One region of the Paenibacillus terreus genome, then DNA from elsewhere that is predicted to be linked to it. Evidence: riboswitches for the same ligand, from Rfam matches in the RefSeq annotation. Region 1 holds a riboswitch; each other region holds the start of a gene.
What was found. Region 1 has a riboswitch for cyclic di-AMP ahead of ACE5KN_RS30185 (resuscitation-promoting factor). Riboswitches for the same ligand answer to the same signal wherever they lie in the genome.

Region 1 (3,908 bases):
AATCGATCAGGGGGCTGGCACCCTCCACCGTCGTGTGAACCCTGGCGAGCGCATGGCGGATTGCTTCCGGGGAAGCATTCTCCACCCCGATATCCCCTTTTCGGGTCGCTTCCGCCTCCGGAATAAAGGCCTGCTTACAGCCCGGCACCTTGGAGGCGATAATCTTCCGTATCCGTTCCCCGGCATGATCGGGATCGGTCAGTATAATGACACCGCGCCGCTTCTGGGCCATGGCAATTTTGCGAATGGTCATGGCATTGATGGCAGAGCCGCCGGTTTCAATGGTGTCGGCTTCAACCGCCCTTTTAACGGCAACCGTATCATCACGGCCTTCCACGACGATGACTTCCTTGATCATTGCTTCTTTCTTCCTTCCTGAACAAAAAATAAGAAGAGGATGATCATCCTCTTCTTAGCATGGCATCTTTATGATCTTAATACTATCCTAATCATCGATTGAAATACAACCTTCAATCTGCCGATGGTTAATTCAATTCCGGCTTGACCGGCCCGATGACATATACCGTCATCCCGCTTTTACGGCCAAAGTTCAACGCTTTGTTTAAACTCTCATAATACACATCGATTTTATTGCCTTTGATGGCGCCGCCAGTATCCTCCGCACGGCGGAAGCCGAGGCCTTCAATATATACCCACCAGCCGATTGGAATCACGTCGGGATCCACAGCAATGGTCCGGCCTTCGGTTACGCGCGTACCGGAGGATGTCCGGGTGCCAATGCCAGGTTCCTGTGCGGAGTAAGCTGTCATGGATACATCGTTTAACACTTTTGTATACTTAAATTCTATTCCTGCCCGGCTAGTCGTATTGGCGCTGGCCGTGCTTGCGGAATCGGAAGGCCCGGTTGATGCCGCGAGTACAACAGGCTTCTTCTTTGTGCCTACTGCAATAACCTTATCAACACGCTTCGTACCGACCTCTTTGCTGACCATGCGCTTTGAAACCAGTTTCCCGTCATGATACACCTTCTCGATATTCTGAATCATGACCCCGTCTTTACCGCTCACCAGAACACGGTTATCTCCCTTGTACAAGCTTGGATCAGCCGTCTTGACGACTCTGTGAGGGATTTCGGCCTTTTGCTGAACCTGCTGCTTCGTTACACGGACGATTTTTATATCCATGTTAGAAGAGACTTTGGTGTCGAGCGAAGGGGAAACCTTATCTTCAGGTGACAAATTATAGCCTAAGGTTTGAACAGCGTCTTTTACTGTATTTTCGGTGGTGTACAGCTTCTTGGTTTCATAACCTGCGGATACATTCACTTGGGTAGCCCGTTTAATGACTACACGGTCGCCATCCTGGATAGCTCCGTTCACCGACATGGAAATCTTGTCATGGGGTGCCAGTGTAATGGAATGCTCCTCCAGAACATCCTGCAAACTTTCTCCGCGGGTTTCCACCGCTCTTGTCTGGCCATCGATGACCAGAACCACTTGCTTCTTTGTCTGTGTGTACACCAGAATAGAGATCATGATTGTTAGTGCGATTAGAAAAATAGCGACCAGTGATGCGTGGCGCAATTTTTCATGCTTCCATCGCAACGCGTAAGACATGCTGGATGAGCGTGACTCATGGGCATCCCCTTGCTGGAAAATTCCCACTTCTCCGTCCTCCTTCATAGCCTCGCCGTCTAGAGTAATGCATGATTGAAATTGACGCGACTATACCAGATTTTCTACAAGACAAGCCTGACTGCAGCCTGCCCTGCATCATGTTCCCGTCTTCGCAGCATGGCGCCCCCCTTTACTGGTTCATAACTTCGTTATGTAACAGTATGTGGGCAAGTTCTCCCATATTCATAAACTAAAAAAGCCAGGAAAGAGTTAAGAGAGCTCTTTCGCGGCTTCCGTCAATGATTACGCGGAAAATCCATGCACGAGGCAGCTTCTCTCTTGATACGCTTACGGGGTTAGCTGTCGGGTTCGGACGTAGAGAGTCGCCCTAGTTCCAGTCACCCGCTCATGGCGGCTGCCTTCACATTCACCCCTAAGACCCAGAAAAGAAATCGAACTATGATGTCAGCAAAGGAACAGCGCACAGCGGCGTGTCTATGTCTGTAAGCTTCCGCTGCAGCTCCCTTTCGGCCTGCCATCATATCGGTTCCCCCGTTCTCCATGACGGAGACTAAGCGAGACTGGTCCATGAAATGAACTATTGATTTGCCCCTTTACACGGCCTCAATAATTCACTGAAACGATGATATCCTGTTTATATGCATGTTGTAAAGCAGGTTTCAAGTGTTTTTCTCTAAATAATCGGTTAAAATATTGTAATAATCGCCGTTTTCCTGAAACATTTTTATGATTAACTCCGTCTGTCTTACTTTTTTAACGGTTTATCTCACGTTTCCTCTTGATGTAAAATCGTTCCAGCCCATTTTGGGTCGTGACAGCCGCCAATTCCTCCACGGAAATTCCCTTAATTTGGGCAGCCGCTTCAGCCACCAATTTCACATAAGCCGACTCATTTCGTTTGCCTCTGAAGGGGTGTGGTGTCAAGTAAGGGGAATCGGTCTCAATCAATAAACGGTCCATCGGCACCTGCGCCAAAACCTCTTTCGGCTGACGCGCATTTTTGAACGTAATCGGTCCGCCAAACGACAAATGAAATCCCATATTCAGACATAATTTAGCAATTTCCCAGCTGCCGGAGAACGAATGCATTACTCCTCCAACCTCATGCGCTTTCTCCTCACGCAAAATTTTCACGATATCCTCGTGCGCATCCCGATTGTGAATGACAATAGGCATTCCCAGTTCCCGGGCAAGTCCGATTTGTTGGCGCAATACTCGCTGCTGAACATCCTTTGGAGAAGTATCCCAATGGTAATCCAACCCAATTTCTCCAATGGCCACGACCTTCTCATGCTCGCAAAGCGATGCAATCCATTCCAAATCTCCATCCTGCATGGTGATGGCATCCACAGGATGCCATCCGACAGCCGCATAAATAAAATCATACGTTTCGGCAAGCTTCATTGTACTGGGAATAGTCTCTCTATTAAAACCGACATTGATCATTCGCGTAACTCCCGCTTCGACGGCATTTGATATGATCTGCTCTCTGTCTTCATTAAATTGTGGCGAATCTAGATGAGTGTGTGTATCAAATAATTCCAAGGATTGTTCCTCCTTAATTGGATTTAATTTAGATTAATTTCTTTCTTTGGCAATTTTCTATTTTTGCAACCTTTTATATCATGATGCTTAAGGCTAAAACAAATGACTTGAAGATTATTTTACAAACAACTTCTGAACATCCGGCGGCAGAGTATCCCTGATTTGCTCCAATTTATTCTGCGGGTAATACAGATGGTATTTCCCCCGGTGAATACCGCTGATCGAGCGGACAATATCCGATACTTCGGAAATTTCGCGTATACCGCCCTCCCGATCAAGCAGCAAAATCTGGTTCTCTGTCGATCCGTCCTTCCGGAATACATCATAAGGAAGGTCTGTCGGAAAATCAATTTCCAGGTCATATTCAGGGTGCAGCCCGGCCTTCGCCAGAGCGTTCCGCAATTCATCAATCATGCCCATATCCATGGAATCAATTTGTACATATTTATATAGTCTACGATCTATAAAACGCGAGCACAGGTCGCTCAGGACAGGGTCCTCTTCTTTCTTCCATAGATTGAATACGGTTTGTATCAGGGATTCATCCAGCAGCAGGTACTGGCTGACTGTCAGATCGCCACGGATTAAATCCGGAAGAGGATCAAGCAGAAATCCGAACGTATAGCCCTGGTCCATAAGTTCCTTGGCCCTCCGGAAAATTAGCCGCAGTATGATTTCCGAGCTGCGGGTTACCGGATGAAAATAAATTTGCCAGTACATCTGGTAGCGGGACATCAGGTAGTCCTCCACGGCATGCATTCCTGA
Region 2 (3,908 bases), on a different contig from region 1:
GGCGGGATGGAGTATCCGACACTGGTTACGGCTTTCGGTGCGGACGATGCCGCACCGGGATATAACCTGGAGCGAACCGTAGTGCATGAAATCGCCCATCAATACTTTTACGGCATCGTGGCCAGCAATGAGTTCGAAGAACCGTGGCTTGACGAAGGATTTGCCTCCTATGCGGAGGATAAATTAATGGAACAGGAATACGGTCTCATCCCGAACACACCCTTGCAGTCTGGACAGGTCTATGCTCCTGAGCCGCTGACCCGCGAAGCATGGAAATACAGCTCGCCCAGCCACTATGCGCAAAATGCCTACTTGCGCGGCAAACTGGTGCTGCTTGGCATGGAACAGCAGCTGGGAAGCGCCAAAATGGAGGCTCTGCTTCGTTCCTATGTGCGGAAATACCGCTTCAAGCATCCATCCACTCAGGATTTCCAGCGAGTCACGGAGAAATTGACGGGCAAGTCCTGGTCCCAATATTTCAATCAGTATGTATACGGCAGTCAGATGGCCGATTTCGCAGTGGACAACATTCAGGTTCGCAAGCTGGAGAATGGAATGTACGAGTCTGTCGTTACCGTTTCCAAAAAGGGTGGCGACGTGCCGGCAGTGCCTGTACAAATTACGTTCGAGGATAAAAGCAGCGTGCAGAAAACGTGGGACGGCAAGCAGCAAAAGGTAACCTACCGTATTCAAAGCCGGTCCCCCGCTGCCTCGGTGGTCATTGATCCTCTTCATACGATCCCTCTGGAGAACAACCACCTGAATAACACACTGCTGGCCAAGCTGCCGGAGAAAACCGAAACACGCTGGCTTCTGGGGATGACCAGGCTGGCTGAAGCTTTGATTGGAAGTCTGTCATGGTGAGGTGTCCGAGGTGATGAATTCTGTAAAAGAGGGTTGGACGCTCGTCCGCTTGCACTTTTTTATCGTAATTCTGCTGTTTATCTACCGTCTTGTCTGGGGAGTATTCAACTATAAATACACGGAATCGGGGATTGTGCCCCTGCTGCTGCGTTATCCGGGAAGCGGGCAGAGCGAGCTCAACCAGACCTTATTCTGGATGGAGAGCCAAATTGCATTGGTGCAAAATTCTTCCGTCCATCTGTATTTCTGGGTTCTGCTTGCGGTCATCTTGCTGCGCATGCTGTTGACCCCTTTGGTCCGCGTAGGTGTGTATTACAGCCTGCACATGAAGAAAGAGCTAGGACGGCGTTCCTTTCTCACCGGCATCCGGCTGTTCTGGCGTTCGTCCCTTTTATATTACACGGTTGAAATCTGCCTTCTGCTGCTTCCCGGATACTGGATTATACCGCGTCTGCTGCAGACTCTGTCCGGTTTAATGAACGAGCCGCTCATGGCCGCCGCCCGTCTTCTCCCCTACATCGCTTTATGGGGCATTTTGGCCTGGCTCATCCGTCAATGCGTGATGTACATGCAGTTCGGAACGATCAGCGGGAGGGGCGCCTGGTTCTCGCTCGCCTGCTGCATGCGGCGAATTCTGCCCGGTATCGGAATATCCGCACTGCTCGGAGCGTCCGTATTCGTCCTGCTCTCTATCTTTACCGCTTCGGCCTGGCTGTGGACAGGACTGCTTGCACTCATTCTGCATCAGACCTATCATTTTATTTCTTCACTTTTTACAATATGGCATACGTCCGCACAGTATCATTTATGGAATACGGCTTGTGATTCGTTCACCAAGGAGTAAAATGATGCCAACCCCTGCATTTCAAGCGAACAAAAAATATAGTGAATTCTCAAAAGTATAGGTTTGTTTAATCTCACTTAACATAGTGCTTTCGATATTTTTTGTCTCTGCTTGCTGCAGAGGCTATTTTTTTGCAGTTTTTTGCTATGAAACATTTGCCAAACTATGCTTCCTTTGTTACAATAGTCGCAGTGAACTGATAGTAACAACTTTGTAATTATTGTTGTAACCTTTTTAGACAAACCATTCAGGATTATTCATACGCTTCAAGGTGCATATCTAAGTGAAGCCGAATTCCCGGCACCTGGGAAGCGGGGGAACCAGTTTTGGGTGAATTGATCTCGCAACAGAGGGATCATAGGGGAGCCTTCTACCGAACCCTTAAGCTAACCTCGCAGGCATTGGAAGGGGTTTGTATTTTTTTGAAGAAGAAGCTAACTATCGCACTCATGAGTGCAGCAATCGCCTTCTCGGCCTTTTCGTTCGGCGCAGGAAGCGTATATGCGGACTCTAAAATGGACCAGATCATTCAGGATGCCAAAGGCACTTCTTATAGAGCAGGCGGCACAACGTTGAGCGGATTTGACTGTTCCGGATTTACAAGTTATGTATTTGAGAAGCTTGGAATCGATCTTCCACGCCAATCCTCCTCTCAATTCGATATGGGAACCTCCGTTTCGCGGGATGAAATGCGACCTGGCGATCTGGTATTCTTTAACACCAACGGAAGAGGAGTTTCACATGTAGGGATTTTTGTAGGCGACGGCAAGTTTGCCCATTCCTCCTCATCGCGCGGTGTCACCGTCAGTTCCTTGAATGAAAGTTACTACGCCAACCGGTATCTTGGTGCCAAACGTGTCATGAGCACATCCACTTACGAATCCGTTGCCCTTGATTAGAAATCATTACATCATTCATACGAACTTCAATAGCAGCTTCGATTCCGACCGGAATTGAGGCTGTTTTTTTAGATTTCAGTAAGTATAAACACTTTGGCATAAGCCTCCTGAAATCGAAAAAACTATCGGTAGATGCGGTCTGTCATCTGTGAATGTACATCGATAGACGTTTTTTTGTTGCCAAACAGGTTTAACTAAAGGGGGGAAAGAACATGTCCGCCGGATCAGCAAGCTATCAGGTCGTTCCGATGAGTGAAAAGCAGGCGGCTGCCATATGCGAGTGGAAATATGAACCACCTTACGACATCTACGGCTGGCTCCCTTGGGAGCAAATGAAGGCTCTTGATATCGAATTCGCCAACACGGAGCTGCGGAGCTCCCAATATGTCGCCGTATTGAATGAGTCAGGGGATCTATGCGGATTTGCCCAGTATTTCCCTATGGAAGGGGTGACCCGCCTTGGTCTCGGAATGCGCCCTGAACTCTGCGGTCATGGACATGGCGCGGAGTTTGTGAGGGCTATCGCCGAGGAAGCCAGGCGCCGTACACCACACAATGAGATCGACCTCGAAGTCCTCGTCTGGAACAAACGGGCCATCAGAGCCTACCGGTCGGCAGGCTTTCGGATTACCGATACCTACGAGCGGCAAACTCCCGAAGGGATGAAACCTTTTCATTGCATGGTCTACAATCATGGTGAAGATACACACAATATACCAAACGCCCCGGAATCAGAGTCTTAACTCTAAACCAGGGCGTTTCTCCATTAAAACGCTTATTTGCTTAAGTTTATTTGGTGTTGCAGGGCTAATCCTCCGAACGCATTCGTTCGAACGCTTCATTGTACTGCTGCGCTTCTTTTATATCCACTGCTGTGATCCCGCCTTCATCCCATGAGGTAAGACGCAGTGTGACCGTCTTGTAATCAATGGTAATAAACGGATGGTGATTGAATGCTTCCGAAATACCAGCTACCTCATCCACGAATGCAATTCCTCTCATAAAGCTGGAAAAGACATATTTTCGGACAATCCAGCGTCCCTCTTCAAGCTCCCAGCCCTCTAGCTTCTCCAGATGAGCCTCTATTTCCTCTAATGTAAAAGGCATTGTAATTCCTACTCCTCTCCGTTATACGGAAGCCGTTCCTGATGTCTTTAGGGTCAGTGCCTATATCGTGTTTCATATTACCATGGCTTCGGCGAGAAATCCATATGGTTATGTTACACGAGAGACACGAAGGTCAACTCCTCTTCGCCGATCAGAACATCGATCCGGTAGTGATTCCGGTCATGAATGACGAC
Region 3 (3,908 bases), on a different contig from region 1:
ATGGCTATGGTGCTGATCATTAGCGGCCTGTTTTCACCTGTGATTCTGAATGCAGCTTATGAAAGCATAGGGCGGTATGCCGGATATCTTCTTATTCTATGGCCCAGCTTGATGCTTGGGCTCCACAAATTAAAAAAACGGGGTAGTTAATATGTTGCTCAGATATCTTTTCCTATCCATGCTGGTGCTTGCTGCGCTATTTCCTGCTGGCTGCGAAAACAAGCGGGTGGAGACGCCTTCGCTTGAGGACCTTGAAATGGCAGGCGTGCTTGGATTTGATAAATCGCCGCAAGACCGGATCAAGGTTACAATTTCCGTGCCTCAGCCTACGAAGGGCGGTTTCAAAAAGGACAAGATCTATACAGCGAAAGGCATCTTAACTCATGAAGCCTTTTATAAAATATCCGCAATGTCTTCAAAAACCGTGAGCCTGCGCCAGACTCGGGTCATTCTGATCGGCGAAGAGCTGGCGCGCGGGAGCGGGTTAAGAGACATCCTCTTGGACTTGTACCGTGATCCCCAGGTCGGAAACAACGGAGTTCTGGCCATTGTTAAGGGATCTGCCGAATCTATATTAAAAAATACTGCGCCAAAACAGAATAGTGAATTTTTGAACGATTTATTAAGACCCCGAGAAGAAACCGCGTTTAGTCCGTACACTACCCTGAGGGATTTTATTTTTGTGCTCACCAATGATGTGAGTGACCCAATGATCCCCTACATTGAAGCTACCAAGCAATCGATCAAAATTTCGAAAATAGCATTGTTTAAAAAGGACCGTTTGGTGGGCTTTATGAATCCCGGCGAAGCTCAACTCGTTGAGATGCTCAGGAAAGAGAAACGTTTTCCAAGTATTACAGTTCCGTTTAACGCCTCACCTTCAAGGCATGGGGTTATATTATTAAATCTGATGAAAAGCCAGGTGCGCACCAAAGTGACAGGAGATCTGAATCATCCGGTGATCTTTTCCAGGCTGGAATTGGAAGCCGTGATCCAGGACTATAAAGGAAAGCTGAATCTGGAAAGCCAAAATGAGATCAAGCTGGTTGAACAAAACAGTGAGGAGTACATACGCGACCAAATTAGAGACGTTCTAAAGAAACTGCAAAGTATGCAGGTTGACCCTGTCGGATTTGGCCGTTATGCAAGAATGAGGTTTGGCCGGGATTGGCCGAAAATAAGACAGAAATTTGTGTCCACGGAGTCAGACGCCAAGATATCCGTCAAGGTTACACTAAGAAATATAGGAACAATGAAGTAAACCGTACCTGCCTGCAGCAACGGCGCCCCGAAGGGCGCCGTTTATTTTAAGATTCCAGGAAGTACAACCCCCTTGGTATAACCTTCCTGGAATCGCAAGAAAAACTACTGCTAAACGCGGTCTGTCTTCTGTGAATGTGCGTTGATAAGCGTTTTTCTTACTTTTGTTCCGGATCGGCTTCTTCTTTCACAGCACTATCCTTTTTCATGCTTGCCTCGTTAATTTCGCGGTCTGTTTCACTCCCGCCCTGAATTTGTGCTGCGGCCTCCGCCTGACGATTGAGCTGCTTTTCAATTTGCCCGATACCGTGCGCTTCCTGATGCTGTCTACTGGTAGCCATTGGATTTACCTCCTGATGTCATGGATTGGGTTTCCAGGCTTTAATATGTACCTCAATTCAGCTAACTATGCATTGGATGTTTACATTTTTGTTTCTTTTATGTTACTTTTGTGGACTGCAATTTTTTGTTGATATACAGCCATTATTGACTTCACTAGTAAGGGTTTTTCTTCCATTGACAAAGAGTATTCGGGTGTATTACCCTGATTAAGGTTACAAAATTTTAATATTTGCCGAATTTCAATGTGTTTGAAAACGGGGGAACCACTTCGGGTGAATTATTCTTGTGCGTAAGAGAGTAAAGGGAACCTTCTACCTAACCCTCAGCTAACTCCGTAGGCTTTGAAGGGAGAATATTTTTTTGAAAAAAGCGATTTTATCGATTTTTGGAGCCGCCGTACTGTTCACGTCCGGGGCTGCCACTACACATGCCAGTGAAGCGCAAATTAACAGCTATGTTGCTCAGGTTGCAGGCACTCCATACAAATACGGAGGCACGACAACCGCAGGTTTCGATTGTTCCGGGTTTATTTTGTACATATTCAACAAGTTTGGCTTGGATCTGCCCCGTACTTCCCAGCAGCAGGCGAACACAGGTGTAAAAGTCGCCAAGGACGATCTCAGGGTAGGAGACCTGGTGTTCTTTAATACAAGCGGACGGGGGATTTCCCATGCCGGTATCTATGTGGGGAATAATAAATTTGCCCATTCCGCAAGCAGCAAGGGTGTAACGGTCAGCAGTCTGTCGGAGCCTTATTATGCCAACAGATATGTTACAGCCCGCCGTGTCATCAGCGAGTACAGCTATACCAGAATGGTAAGCGAAGCACGTTGATGAAATTGAAGAGGACAAGCCTGAAGCTGTTTCGGGCTTGTCCTTTTTTTGCTGCCAGAACATTCACTTTGCACGAATTGGGTATACTGCATTGACAATCTTCTCCTTCACTACATATAATAAATTCATAACACATGAACAATTATTCATATATAGGTTTTTGGCTGTCAGGAAGGGGAGAAGTCTCATGGGTACAGCGGCTGAGAAGGTGAAACGGGAGCTCATACTGGAAGGGCTGGATTGTGCGAATTGCGCCATGAAGATTGAGAACGGTGTGAAGAAGCTCGATGGGGTCATGGACTGTTCTGTTAACTTCGTAAGCAAGACACTTACAATGGAAGTGGATAAAGAGCATGATCAGGCTGTCGTCACAGCGGCCAGGAAAAAAGTAAATCAGCTGGAGCCTCATATTCAGGTTGTGGAAAAGGGGAACGGGGCTGCCTCAAAGGCGGCTGTGCAGCACGGTCATAGCCACGATCATGGACACGCTCATGCACATGATCACGACCACAGTCATGGACACAGCCATGATCATGGTGCGGGCAATACGAAACGCATGATCATTCGCCTGATTGCAGGCGCGTTTTTGACAGGAATCGGGTTATTGGCGCCAATCACCGGGATAGCTGAGTTTGCACTGTTTGCCATCGCTTATCTTATTGTTGGCGGCGACATTGTACTTAGAGCCGTTAAGAATATCGTCAGAGGCCAGGTGTTCGACGAGCATTTTCTGATGTCCATCGCCACCATCGGCGCCTTTGTCATTCAGCAGTATCCCGAAGGCGTGGCCGTCATGCTGTTCTACCAGGTAGGGGAATTGTTCCAGAGCATCGCGGTGAACCGGTCGCGCAAATCCATCAGCAGCCTGATGGATATCCGGCCTGATTATGCCAATCTGCAGATGGGGAATGAGACGAAGCGAGTGACCCCGGAAGAGGTTCTCGTCGGCGATGTGATCGTCGTGAAGCCGGGCGAACGGGTGCCGCTCGACGGCAAGGTATTGGAGGGCAGGACCGCCATGGACACCTCGGCTTTAACAGGCGAATCCGTGCCGCGCGAGGTCGAGCCTGGGGATGAGGTATTAAGCGGCTTTATTAATAAAAACGGAGTATTGATCGTTGAAGTCACGAAAAGTTATGGAGAATCCACGGTTTCCAAAATTTTGGAGCTGGTGCAAAATGCAAGCAGCAAGAAAGCGCCGACAGAGCAGTTTATTACGAAGTTCGCACGCTATTATACGCCGGTTGTCGTCATCGTTGCCGCCCTGCTGGCGATTGTGCCGCCATTGCTGATCAGCGGCGCCACATTTTCCGAATGGGTCTACCGTGCTTTAGTGTTTCTGGTTATTTCATGCCCCTGCGCGTTGGTGGTATCCATTCCGCTCGGATTTTTCGGCGGGATCGGGGCGGCCTCCAGGCAGGGTGTGCTCGTGAAGGGCAGCAACTATCTTGAAGCGCTGAATGATGTAAAAT
Region 4 (3,908 bases), on a different contig from region 1:
ACCAGCTGGTGGGCGACCCGTATGCCCATATCCCGCTCCGGATATACGATACGGTCTACCCCCAGCTTTTCCAGCGCCCTTCCGTGCAGCTTGGAGATCGCTTTGGCCACCACGGTTTTGATGCCCAGTTCCTTCAATAAAATGGTGGCGAGAATGCTCATCTGGATATCATCTCCGATGGCCACGATGCCGCAATCCATATTGCGGACCCCAATGGAACGGAGCAGCTGCTCATCGGTTGCGTCACCGGCCACCGCATGAGTCAGATGCTCGCTCATTTCCTCCACGACATCTTCATCTCTGTCGATGCCGAGCACCTCACATCCCATTTCCATAAGCTGCAATCCCAGGCTGGAGCCAAAACGTCCCAAACCGATAATCACGAACTGCTGAGTCTTCATTGCTGATCTGTAACTCCCTTATCCTATAATCATTTTGCCTTCCGGGTGCCGGTAAAGCTCTTTGTCCTGCTTTTTTCCCAGAGCGTATGCGAGCGTGATCGGTCCAAGCCTGCCCGCGAACATCGTGAAGCTGATCAATATTTTGCCGATCACCGTCAAGTCCGGCGTCAGTCCCATCGAAAGCCCGACCGTTCCGAATGCGGAGGTCGTTTCAAACAGAATCATCAAGAAATGATGATCCTCGGTGGTGGTAAGAATCATCGTAACGGTAATCACCAGAAAAAGGGCTAGCATCGTAATCGTAAGTGCCTTCAGAATACGCTCCTGCGCCAGCCGGTAACGGTAAATCACGATATCTTCCCTTCCGCGCACCATGGACACTACGGCTCCTGCAAGAATCGTAAAAGTCGTCGTTTTAATACCGCCGCCAGTTGAGCCTGGAGAAGCACCGATAAACATCAGTATAATAATGAAAAACTGCGTAGCCTGGCGGAGTCCGGCGATATCCAGCGTATTGGCGCCCGCCGTGCGCGGCGTAACGGACTGAAAAAGCGAAGCCAGAACTTTGCCTGACCACGGCAGGCTGCCGAGCGTCCTTGGATTGGTGAATTCGAAGACGATAATAACCAAGGCGCCGGTAACAATAAGCACTGCTGTCATCGTAAGCACAACTTTGGTATGCAGGGACAGCTTTCTTTTCTTGCGGTACTCCACCAGATCCGACATGACCACAAAACCGATACCGCCGGTAACAATCAAGAACATGGCCGTAAAGTTGACAACCGGGTCGTTCACGTACAATGTCAGGCTGCGGAATTCACCGAACAGGTCGAAGCCTGCATTGTTAAACATCGAAATGGCATGCCACACCCCGAAGTAAATGGCTCTGCCCACGGGCATGTCAAAAGACCAGCGTGCCGCGAACACCACGGCGCACACCGCTTCTATAATGAGCGAGTACAGCAGCACCTTGCGGATCAGTGAGACGATGCCCTCCATGGAGGTCTGATTCATCGCTTCCTGGAGAATGAGCCTTTCCTTCAGTGAAATTCTGCGCTTGAACACGAGAGCCACCAAGGTGGCCATGGTCATAAAGCCAAGCCCCCCGATCTGGATTAACAGCGCGATGACGATCTGGCCGAATACGGTAAAATGCGTGCCAGTATCCACAACGACCAGACCGGTCACACAAGTGGCCGACGTCGCGGTGAACAAGGCGTCAATAAACGGCAGCGGCACCCCCGATGTATTGGAGATGGGCAGCATAAGCAGTCCCGCTCCGAGCAAAATAATAAGGGCAAAGCCGCACACAAGAATGCGCGGTGGGGATAAATGCAGCCACTTCAGTTTTGGAATTATCATTCTACACCTCTAGAAAAAGTCAATAAAAAAAACGTCCATCGATGTACCTCACAAAAGATAGACCGCTCCATAATCATAAAAAAAGACACCGGAAAACCGAGTGCCTGACCAGGTTCCTGCTGCAGCCTACGAGGTTAGCTGACGGATTCGGACTGCAGAATTGTCCTATTCGGACCCGGCCATGACCAGGTGCGAAATTCACCCCAATTTAATGGTTCCCCCGTTTTCGTAACGAAATTCGGCATTTATGCAATTGCAAACAAATTATAAACCTTCTCCTTGTACATCACAAAAGAGGCTTTTCATGAAAAAGACTCAAATAACGCCAATTCAGTGCAAAAGATGCTGTCCTGCTGCAATGAATCCTACATTATTGTATTCTTTCATCTTTTTCATCGTATTTACACACGTTCATGAAGCGATGGCGGTCAACAGAACACTATGTTATCTTTAAATGGTTCAGATGAAGGAGGTATTAGATGAATCCCATAGGAATACCGGTTAAATTAACCGCTGATTTCAAAAAGCTGAGCATCCTGGGCATCGTCGGCCTCGCCGTGTTTCTGCTGCTGCAGGTGCTGCTGCCGGTGCTTGCATCCTTAAACCAGAATCAGCCAGGGGAGGTAATCAGCAAACAGCAGGCAATAGAGAGCGCTGAAGCTTTTGCCAAGTCCGTTTTGGGTTATAAAAGCTCAGCGGAAGAAATTCCGGCCCCGGCCTATGAAGCACAATCCGAGCTGTACGGTTACCTTTCCAGGGAGCAGCTGCTTCCCGAATACAACCGGGTGTGGAGCGGCAAATTTCCTTATGAATTTTACCGGGTCAGCCTGCCCGATCCGGCTCAGGATCGTACCGTGATGGTTGATGTGGGGCTGCAGACGGGAAAACCTGCCGGTTTTATTATTCAAATGAGCGACGGATTTTATAACAGCACCGAAGCTCTTCCTGAAGGGGAAACCCGAAGCGGGCTGCTGCGGTCATACGAAGCGGGCCTGTCTCTTGCAGATAAAGAGGCATTGGCAGCGCCCATACTGAAGCAGATGGGATATAACACGGAAAATCTGACTGTGGAAAGCCGCGAAGACAAACCAGGGCTCACCTATTCGGATGAAGGAAGCAAGATCGGGGATGCCGTGCTGCAGATCAGGCTGACGTTTGAAAACGGGGGCGTCCGCTCTCTAGCGTCCTCCTTTGCTGTGCCTCCTTCCCAAACAGAATATGTGGATCAGCAGACAAAGCTTGCAAACCTTCTGTATTATATCGGCTACATGCTGTTTTCCTTTGTGCTAGGCGTGCTTGCCGTGGTATACAGCAGTTTGACCCGGCGTCATACCTCATTTACCCGCGGTATTATGCTGAGCTTCATTTATTTTGCCATTTCGGTGCTGACTCTGTTCAACATGATGCCTTATTTGCAGGCTCAATCCGCCAACAGGGACGCTCTGATCTTCGGCATCGGTCTGCAAATTATCTTTAATCTGATGATGGGGGTTATCATTTATTTTTCCTTTGTAGGAGGCAACGGGCTTTGGAAAAAGGCTGGTCTCAATCCGTGGCCGCGGGCCAAAGAGCCCGGATACGGAGTTTATGTGCTGCGCAGCATGGGCACCGGATATCTGTGGGCTTTCATCCTGCTGGGAGTTCAGTCCGTCATCTTCGTTATTCTCAACCTGCTGATCGGCAGCTGGTCTACCATAGATGAGACACAGTCGCCGTATAATATGGCCTATGCCTGGCTGCTGCCGATCATGGCATGGATGGCGGGGATCGGGGAAGAGGCGCTTTACAGGCTGTTCGGCATCCCGATGCTGAGAAAGATCGTGCGCAGCACGCTGGCCGCAAGCGCCATCAGCTCGCTGATCTGGGCGTTCGGGCATACCCTGTATCCGATTTACCCTGTCATTACCCGTCCGATCGAGCTTCTGTTTCTTGGCCTGATTTTCAGCTTTATTTTCCTTAGATACGGCTTTATTACTGCAATGTTCAGTCATGTCGTATTCGACAGCATTCTGATGGGAATCAGCCTGATGTCGATGGGAGATCCCGTCAACATCGCCGTAGGGGCCATCGGAATGGTGCTGCCGGCTGTTGTCGGCTACGTGGTGTACCTCTTTAACCCTAAAAAAAACGAGAAGCCGTATATTA

Region 2: another riboswitch for cyclic di-AMP. It lies ahead of ACE5KN_RS30605 (C40 family peptidase); the one in region 1 lies ahead of ACE5KN_RS30185 (resuscitation-promoting factor).
Region 3: another riboswitch for cyclic di-AMP. It lies ahead of ACE5KN_RS22900 (C40 family peptidase); the one in region 1 lies ahead of ACE5KN_RS30185 (resuscitation-promoting factor).
Region 4: another riboswitch for cyclic di-AMP. It lies ahead of ACE5KN_RS19420 (TrkH family potassium uptake protein); the one in region 1 lies ahead of ACE5KN_RS30185 (resuscitation-promoting factor).

What each region holds. Positions count from the first base shown of each region.
Region 1 is NZ_JBHIRX010000030.1:45,409-49,316, forward strand. It holds gene rnmV (ribonuclease M5) at 1-358, opposite strand, end outside; gene ACE5KN_RS30185 (resuscitation-promoting factor) at 486-1,625, opposite strand; cyclic di-AMP (ydaO/yuaA leader) riboswitch at 1,907-2,165, opposite strand; gene ACE5KN_RS30190 (TatD family hydrolase) at 2,352-3,143, opposite strand; gene ACE5KN_RS30195 (HD domain-containing protein) at 3,258-3,908, opposite strand, start outside.
Region 2 is NZ_JBHIRX010000032.1:21,028-24,935, reverse strand. It holds gene ACE5KN_RS30615 (M1 family metallopeptidase) at 1-864, shown strand, start outside; gene ACE5KN_RS30610 (hypothetical protein) at 878-1,708, shown strand; cyclic di-AMP (ydaO/yuaA leader) riboswitch at 1,986-2,124, shown strand; gene ACE5KN_RS30605 (C40 family peptidase) at 2,131-2,607, shown strand; gene ACE5KN_RS30600 (GNAT family N-acetyltransferase) at 2,820-3,350, shown strand; gene ACE5KN_RS30595 (4a-hydroxytetrahydrobiopterin dehydratase) at 3,415-3,714, opposite strand; gene ACE5KN_RS30590 (hypothetical protein) at 3,828-3,908, opposite strand, start outside.
Region 3 is NZ_JBHIRX010000015.1:114,605-118,512, forward strand. It holds gene ACE5KN_RS22885 (GerAB/ArcD/ProY family transporter) at 1-150, shown strand, start outside; gene ACE5KN_RS22890 (Ger(x)C family spore germination protein) at 152-1,261, shown strand; gene ACE5KN_RS22895 (hypothetical protein) at 1,419-1,601, opposite strand; cyclic di-AMP (ydaO/yuaA leader) riboswitch at 1,823-1,958, shown strand; gene ACE5KN_RS22900 (C40 family peptidase) at 1,963-2,436, shown strand; gene ACE5KN_RS22905 (heavy metal translocating P-type ATPase) at 2,624-3,908, shown strand, end outside.
Region 4 is NZ_JBHIRX010000011.1:72,498-76,405, forward strand. It holds gene ACE5KN_RS19415 (potassium channel family protein) at 1-401, opposite strand, end outside; gene ACE5KN_RS19420 (TrkH family potassium uptake protein) at 420-1,763, opposite strand; cyclic di-AMP (ydaO/yuaA leader) riboswitch at 1,872-2,017, opposite strand; gene ACE5KN_RS19425 (CPBP family intramembrane glutamic endopeptidase) at 2,243-3,908, shown strand, end outside; gene uvrC (excinuclease ABC subunit UvrC) at 3,906-3,908, opposite strand, start outside.